Regions from separate parts of the Rudaeicoccus suwonensis genome, predicted to be linked through region 2. Evidence: riboswitches for the same ligand, from Rfam matches in the RefSeq annotation. Region 2 holds a riboswitch; the other holds the start of a gene.
The links. A riboswitch is a leader RNA that binds a small molecule or an ion and turns the genes downstream of it on or off. The one in region 2 is predicted to bind S-adenosylmethionine.
Positions count from the first base shown of each region.

Region 1: linked by a shared signal. The riboswitch ahead of BKA23_RS10795 (aminotransferase class V-fold PLP-dependent enzyme) and the one ahead of BKA23_RS10370 (bifunctional o-acetylhomoserine/o-acetylserine sulfhydrylase) in region 2 are both predicted to bind S-adenosylmethionine.

Region 1 covers NZ_VIVQ01000001.1:2,369,963-2,374,171, forward strand. Annotated here, with positions in the region: gene BKA23_RS10790 (DNA translocase FtsK) at 1-1,959, opposite strand, end outside; SAM riboswitch class IV at 2,253-2,367, shown strand; gene BKA23_RS10795 (aminotransferase class V-fold PLP-dependent enzyme) at 2,424-3,953, shown strand.
Region 2 covers NZ_VIVQ01000001.1:2,267,278-2,271,486, forward strand. Annotated here, with positions in the region: gene BKA23_RS10365 (serine protein kinase RIO) at 112-990, opposite strand; gene BKA23_RS10370 (bifunctional o-acetylhomoserine/o-acetylserine sulfhydrylase) at 1,240-2,562, opposite strand; SAM riboswitch class IV at 2,632-2,751, opposite strand; gene BKA23_RS10375 (DUF445 domain-containing protein) at 2,858-4,120, opposite strand; gene BKA23_RS10380 (DUF4352 domain-containing protein) at 4,131-4,209, opposite strand, start outside.

The DNA of each region.
Region 1 (4,209 bases), 100 kb from region 2:
CATCTCGCGCACGACCCACTGCAGCGCCTCGGCGGCCTTCTTGGGGTTGGTGATGATCGGGGTGATCAGGTGCGGGATTCCTTCGTAACCGGTGAGTTCGACCCGCTTGGGGTCGACCAGCACCATGCGGACCTCCTCGGGCGTGGAGCGCATGAGGATCGAGGTGATCATCGAGTTGACGAAGCTGGACTTACCGGCGCCGGTCGCGCCGGCGACCAGCAGGTGCGGCATCTTGGCCAGGTTGGCGATGACGTAGCCACCCTCGACGTCCTTGCCGACGCCCATCACCATCGGATGTTCGTTGCCGCGGGCAGCCTGGCTGCGCAGCACGTCGCCGAGGCTGACCTTCTCGCGGTCGGTGTTGGGGATCTCGATGCCGATCGCCGATTTGCCGGGAATCGGGCTGAGGATACGCACGTCGGCCGATGCCACGGCATACGAGATGTTCTTGGACAGTGCCGTCACGCGCTCGACCTTGGTGCCGGCGCCGAGTTCGACCTCGTAGCGCGTGACGGTCGGACCGCGGGTGAAGCCGGTCACCTGGGCGTCGACGTCGAAGGATTCCAGGGTGTCGGTCAGCGCCTGCACGACCCGGTCGTTGGCGGCGGACCTGGTCTTGTGCGGAGTGCCGGGCGCCAGCAGATCGGCTCCGGGCAGCGTGTAGGTCACGTCTCCGGCGAGCTGCAGTTGCTCGACGCGCGGCGGCAGGACGGCCGTCGGCGGGGCTTCGAGCGCAGGTTTGGGTCCGACCTTCTTCGGTATGTCGGGGCTCGCCAGCGACTCGTCGGTCCCGGGAAGGCGGTTGGAGTCGCCCGCTGCGGTTGCGGCGGCACCACCGGACGGTATGGCGGTGGTCGGTGGCAGGCCAGGTCGACGGTCCGCGCCGGTGGCACCGGCTGCGGCCTGTCCGGCGCCCGCCGAGGCGAGATCTGCCGCCACGTCGTAGACGTCGTTGACCGGCGCACGCTCACCCGGGCGCAGGATTCGCCCACCACGCGTCTTGCGGGGCACGACGGTCGCGGCCTGTTCGAAGGCTTCGTCACCGTCGAGGCCGGGCGCGTCGGCGCCCTTGGCCGAGCGGCGACGACGCTTGGGACGGTCGCCGTCGATGTCGGCGCCGTGCACGTCGGCGGCCACCGCGTCGAAGGGCTCGTCGTCATACTCGTCGTATTCCGACAACCCGTGCTCACCGAACAGTCGCCCACGCACCTGCCGCACCCGGGCGGGGATGAGCCGCACCGGCGTCGCGGTCATGACGAGGAGGCTGAAAACACCCAGCAGCAGCAGAAGCACGATCGCGCCGAGGTCGTGCACGGCCGCGACCACTGGGCTGGACGCCATGAATCCCACGATGCCGCCGGCTCTGCGCAACGCAGCACCATCGGACGGTTGCGGAATTCCCTTGGCAACACTGGTGATTCCGCACACCGAGACCGCGAACATCGCCAGACCGAGCAACACCCGGTTGGTGGCGTGATGCCCGCGCGGGGAACGCATGAGATGGATGCCGATGAGCAGCAACACCAGCGGGAGCACGAGCGCGCCGAGCCCGAAGGTCCCCGCGACCACGGAGTGGATGACGCCGCCGACAGGGCCAGCCAGGCCCCACCACTCGCGAGCGGCAATCACGACCGCGGCGGCGATGAGCCCGAAACCGAGCCCGTCGCGACGCAGTTCGGGCTCGAGGTCTCTCGCTGAGTGACCAACGCTACGGGCTGCTCCCCCGGCGACGTGGGCGACGCCCAACCAGGTGCCGCGGGCGGCGCGCATCGGCAGAGACAGACCGCCACCGGCCGGCTTCGCTCCGCCGCGAGCCTTGGGGGCAGCCGCCTTCTTCGCCGGAGGACGGGTCGAGGTGCGTCCCGACGCCGGCCGCGATCGCGCGCCCGAGCCGCTGGACGACTTCGGATTGCGGGTCGCGCGCGCGGTGGACGTGCTGGATGACGGACGGGTAGCCACGAAAGCACCGTACGCGAGTCACCGCCCGTCACAGGTGTCACACGCCGGAGCCCGTTCGAGGGGAATCTGAGCGGCCCGCCGGCGTGCATCTGCATGCGCATGTCGCGATACGTGCATGGGCATGTCGATGGACTGTCCCAGGATGCCGCCGCAGGTCTCATGTGACGAGATGGCGGTCGCACGAAGGGACACCCCCAGGATGCCCCCAAGGATGCCCGGGACGGTCTCGTATGACGAGATCGCTGTCCCATGGACTGGAGGCCGCTCGCGAGCTCCGGCTATGGTCTCTCGCAGGTCACGAGTCTCAGCGTCAAGCCCCGGCTGGCTGAGCGGCAACCCTCCTCCGCGGTGGGGTGCTCCGGGTGACGACCGGGCCGACGGCACCAACGCCGCCGGCAAGCGCGGACCACGACGGCAATTACTGGCGATGCCGTGCTGGTCCCTCGACCGGCAAGGAGCACGCCATGAGCATCGCCCAGTCTCTCCGCACGAACGTCGCCGACATCGACACCACCGGCACCAGCGACACCACCGACGCCACCGACACCGTCCAGTCGCGCACCCCCGCTCAGCCGCGGCGGCTCACCATCGCGCCCTCGGGCACGGCGCCTTCCGCACCGGCGCAGACATCTACCACGAGCGGGCATTCCTCGTCGCCGATCCCGTCGCCGATCCCGTCGACCGGACGCGTCTCGGGCAAGCTGTCGTCGTCGGCGCTGCCGCGCACCGTCTCCCACGAACTCGGCGTCCCCACCGTGCACCGCACGGTCACCGACTACGCCAACTTCGACCATGCCGCGACCACCCCTGCCCTCGAATCCGTCGCCCAGGCCGTCGAGCAGGTGCAGCGCCGCTACGGCTCGGTGCACCGCGGCGCCGGATACGCCAGCCGCGTCACGACCGGCTGGTTCGAGCAGGCTCGCGAGGAGGTCGCCCGATTCGTCGGAGCGCGCGAGGGCGACGAGGTCATCTTCACCCGTAACACGACCGATGCGCTGCGGCTGTTGTCGCACTGTCTGCCGCGTCGCACGCAGGTCATCGCCTGGGAGTCCGCACACCACGCGGCGTTGTTGCCCTGGGTGGCCCACCAGACCACCCGCCTGCCGGTGCCGTCGAGCGCGGCCGACGCCGTCGAGTTGCTGCGCTCCGCCCTAGCCGCCACCGATGGGCGCCACGTGCTGGTCGCCATCACCGGAGCGTGCAATGTCACGGGTGAGATCTGGCCTATCGCCGAACTCGTCGCAGTGGCAAAGGAATTCGGCGCTCGCACAGTGCTCGATGCCGCACAGCTGGCACCGCACCGGCCCATCGACCTGACCGACCTCGGCGTCGACTGGGTCGCGTTCTCCGGCCACAAGCTCTACGCACCGTATGGCGCAGGCGTGCTCGCCGGACAACGCGACTGGCTCGACGCGGCCACGCCATACCTGCCGGCGGGTGGCGCCACGGCCGCAGTGACCGCCCGGCACAATCACTGGCACACCGGGCCCGCCCGCCACGAAGGCGGCACTCCGAACGCAGTGGGCGCGATCGCGATCGCCGCCGCCTGCGCGGCATTGAGCGCACGCCGCGAGATCGTGCAGGAACACGAGCGCTCACTGCAGCAGACCCTGCGCGAGGGCCTTGCAAACATCGACGGCGTCACCCTCGTGCACGCACTCGGCCCCGACCGGCCCGGCGTGGGGGTCGTGACCTTCACCATCGACGGCATCGAGCCCGGGCTGGTCTCGCAGGTTCTGGCCGACGAGTACGCCATTGCGGTGCGCGACGGCCGCTTCTGCGCACACCTGCTGTGTGACGCGATCATCGGTCAGGGCCAGTCGGCGGTGCGCGCGAGCATCGGCCTGGCAACGACAGCCGAGCACGTGACGCGACTGATCGAGGGGGTGCGTCGGCTGGTGACGCAAGGCCCCGAGCTGTCCTATGTCCACACCGACGCCGGCTGGACCGCACCGGCCGACCCCCGCGACCTGAGCGAACCCCGCCCCTGGTGACAGCGGAACCTCGCCTTCACCACTGACCTCGTAAGCCCCAACAGGTCACGTACGCAACAACATTCACCGGCATACGGCGCTGACTGGGATTTCATCGACAGCTGCCGCAAAGATCACGGAAAGGTCACGGTTGAACTTGGCATCCGGCCGATAACCACGTACCTTCGATTCTCGGTGGTCATCCTTTCGTCGCCCTTGACGAAACGACCACTGGCGGGTATCGCATCCATGCGACCTCGCCATGCCAAGTGGCTCG
Region 2 (4,209 bases):
TGTCGGGAGCGGGCATCAGAGTGGTCTCCGAACGGCGCCCGGAACCGCGCGGCGCACACACACCGACCGGGGCTTTCGCCATGCCTCGGGCGGCCGCGGCCGGTGAGCATCTCAGAAAGCGGCCGCCACCGCGTGCGCGAACAATTCCTCGGCATCACCGCGGTGGCCGCGGGCGGCGAACCATCCTGCAACATTGCGGCAGTCGCGATGCAGGAACTCCATGCCGCGCGGATTGGCGACCAGGTCGACGGCTTGCGGCAGGTCGATGATGACCAGGCGCTCCCCCGCGACCAGCAGGTTGTATGCCGACAGGTCCCCGTGCGCGTAACCGCATGCCGCCAGCCCGGTGAGCGTGTCGGTCAGCTGCTGCCACAAGGAGTCCAGCAGGTCCGGACCGGGCCTGGTCGCCGACAGGCGCGGCGCCGGCTGCCCGTCGGGGTCGCAGACCAACTCCATCAGGATCTCGGTGCCGTCGATCTGCACCGGATACGGCACTGGCAGACCGGCGCGATGCAGTTGCACCAGTCGCTCCCATTCCGCCCAGGCCCACATGCCCGCGGCAACGGCCCGGCCGTGACTGCTGCCTTTGGCGAGAGCGCGTGCCTCGCGGCCGCCCTTCCTCGGCATTCTGCGCCCCTCGAGGTACGCCGCGTTGTGGTGGAAGGTGCGGTGATCGCTGTCTCGGTAGCGCTTCGCCGCCATACGGGCCGTTCGATCGTCGAACGGCGCCGCGCGCTCGACGATGAAGACATCGGCTTCCTTGCCGGTCTTGAGGACTCCGAGCTCGGTGTCGACGGCGGCGTCGTCGGTGACCACCCAGTCCGGCCACGGCTGCGGTCCACGGCTCAGTGGTTGGCACTGACCCCAGGTGGACCAACGCTGGCCCGCGGCCAGTTCGTCGACGGGGGTGTAGTCGAAAACGTAATGCTGATCGAAGGATTCGGCTTCGCCGCGGTCAGGTGAGGCGGACGCCTCCGGATCGTGCTGCACGCGTGGTGCTCCTGTCGGAAGAAGTGTGATGGGCGCGCAGGGCACCCGGGACGCTCATGTGCATGACACGCTCCTTCCGTTGACATCGCCGCAGGTGAGGGCGGCCGATGCGGCATACGTATGCCGAGGGCCACGATCGCTGATGCGACCGTGGCCCGGCAACTGGTTTTTCTCCTTCGCCGGCTCCCCCGAGACCGGCGATCACGCCGGGCATGCCGGAGGCGTCTGCGGCATACCCGAGGTGAAGCGTCAGACCTTCGCGGCGCGCAAGCCCTGCTCGAGGTCGGCCAGGATGTCGTCGATGTGCTCCAGACCCACCGACAGGCGCACCAGACCTGGGGTCACTCCGGCTGCGAGGCGATCCTCGTCCGGGCCCTGGGAGTGGGTGGTCGAAGCGGGGTGGATCACCAGCGAGCGCACGTCGCCGATGTTGGCCACGTGGGAGTGCAGGGTGAGTGCCTCGACGAACTTCTTGCCCGCTTCGACACCGCCGTCGATCTCGAACGCCAGCACGGCACCGGAGCCCAACGGCGTGTATTTCTGGGCGAGTTCGTAGTCGCTGTTGCCCGGCAGCGATGCCCATCGGACGCCGAGCACCTGCTCCTGCTGGTTCAACCACTCGGCGACCTGACGCGCGTTGGCGATGTGGCGCTCGATGCGCAGGCTCAATGTCTCGATGCCCTGGGCAAGCAGGAAGGCGTTGAACGGGGAGATCGACGAACCGAGGTCACGCAGCAACTGCACGCGAGCCTTGAGGATGAAGGCAAGGTTCGCGCCAAGAGCGCTGCCGACGCCGAGGTCACGTGCGTAGACCAGCCCGTGGTAGGACTCGTCCGGCGTGTTGAAGCCGGGGAACTTCTCCGGGTCCTTGGCGAAGTCGAAGTTGCCGCTGTCGACCAGGACGCCGCCGATCGACGTGCCGTGCCCGCCGAGGTACTTCGTGGCCGAGTGCAGCACGATGTCGGCGCCGTGCTCGATGGGGCGGAGCACGTATGGCGTGGCCACCGTGTTGTCGACGACCAACGGGACGCCGTGGTCGTGGGCGATCTTCGCGACCGCCTCGATGTCGAGGATCTCCTGCTTGGGGTTGGCGATGGTCTCACCGAAGACCAGCTTGGTGTTGGGCTGGAAGGCAGCCTCCCAGCTGGTCAGATCCTTGGTGTCCTCGACGAAGGTCACCGAGATGCCCAGCTTGGGCAGGGTGTGCTTCAGCAGGTTGAAGGTGCCGCCGTACAGACTCGGGCTGGCCACGATGTGATCGCCGGCCTGAGCGATGTTGAGGAACGCCAGCGTCTCCGCCGCCTGCCCCGAGGACACCAGCAGGGCGCCGACGCCACCTTCCAGGCTGGCGATGCGCTGCTCGACCACGTCGGTCGTGGGGTTCATCAGCCGGGTGTAGATGTTGCCGAATTCCTTCAGCCCGAACAGATTCGCCGCGTGGTCGGTGTCGTTGAAGACGTAGGACGTCGTCTGATAGATCGGCAGGGCCCGCGCACCCGTGGTGCTGTCCACGGTCTGACCGGCGTGGATCTGGCGGGTCTCGAAGGACCAGTTGGGGGTGCTGTCGCTCATGGGAGCGCCTCTCGTGCTCGTTCGCCGAGCACTCGCATGAGACGCCCGGCAGCGGACCCACGCTCGTGATGCCCGCGCTTGCGTGGCGATGATCGGCATCACCACGCCTGGTCTTCACCCGGGGCACCCCACCGCGTCAGGAGGGTTGCCGGTCAGCAAGCCGGGGCTTACGCGCTGACACTCATGACCTAGTCAGAGATTAGCGCACGTTATGGGTTGCATACCGCTCCTTTCTCACCATGCGAACCCGCGCGGGCGTCGGCGCGCTCAGGACGGCTGGACGTCTTCGCAGGAGTTAGAGCAGTTGGGCGACGGCGTAGATGAGCAGTCCGACGAGACCACCGACCACAGTGCCGTTGATGCGGATGAACTGCAGGTCACGGCCGACGTGCAACTCGATCCGGCGGGCGGCCTCGTCGCCGTCCCAGCGGTCGATGGTCTGCGAGATGACGGTCGAGATCTCCCGGCCGTATGTCGTCACGACGTGACCGGCCATGTCGCCGAGCCGTCGGTCCAGCGACCCGCGCAACTCGTCATCGGTGGTGATACGACCCCCCAGGTCGCGCAGGGCCTGCGTCATACGTACACGCAGGTGGCCCTGCTCGTCGGCGAGCGCGTCGACGACCGCCTGCTGCAGCGACCCCCAGATCGACAGCATCGAGCGCGACACCGACGGATGCGTCAGGAAGTGCTCTTTCAGCGACTCCGCCTGCGCCATCGTGGCCGGGTCGTGCTGCAGGTCGTTCGCCAGTTGCCGCAACAGATTGTCGACCGCGGCGCGCATCTGGTGGTCGGGGTTGTCGCGTACATCGGCCAGCCAGCGCAGGATCTCGACGTGGATGCGTGCGGTCACCGTGTCGTCCAACCAGCGCGGTGACCACCACGGCGCGCGTTGACCCAGGATCTGTATGACGGTGGCCTCGTTGTCACGGACCCAGTCGTGCAACTCGCGCACGACCAGATCGACCAGCGGCCGGTGCGACTGATCGCGAATGACGTTGTCCAGCAAGGATCCCAGCAATTCGGCCACGGGCTCTTTGGTGAACCTGGGCAGCACCACCCCGTCCAGAAAGCGCGCGACCTCCTCGTCGCTCACCGATTGCAGGGCACGCGCGAGCGCCGGAGCGGACTCACGCACGACCCGGTCGGCATTGCCCTCCTGCTGCAGCCACCGACCAACGCGCATCGGCACCTGCGCAGATGCCAACCGCTGCTGCACATTGTCGGCGGTCAGGAAGTTGTCGGTGACGAAGTCCTCCAGGCTGCGGCCGATGGAGTCCTTGCGCTCGGGAATGATCGCGGTGTGCGGCACCTTCAGGCCCAACGGATGCCGGAAGAGCGCGGTCACCGCGAACCAGTCGGCGACCGCACCCACCATCGCGGCTTCGGAGGCGGCGTTGACGTATCCCCACACCCCGTGACGGCCATGTGTGACGACGAAGATGACAGCGGCCAGCACCAGCAACGACAGCGCGATCAACCGCATTTGGCGCAGGCCACGACGTCGCTGCTCGTCAGCCTCGCCGAGCACAGGTCCGCTCAGCGGGCTCTCGGTCATAGCCGGACGGTCAGTTCGTCCAGGCGATCTGGGCTTGGGCGCTGGAGCTCATGTCATCGAGGTACAGCAGCGTGTACTTGGAGTAGTCC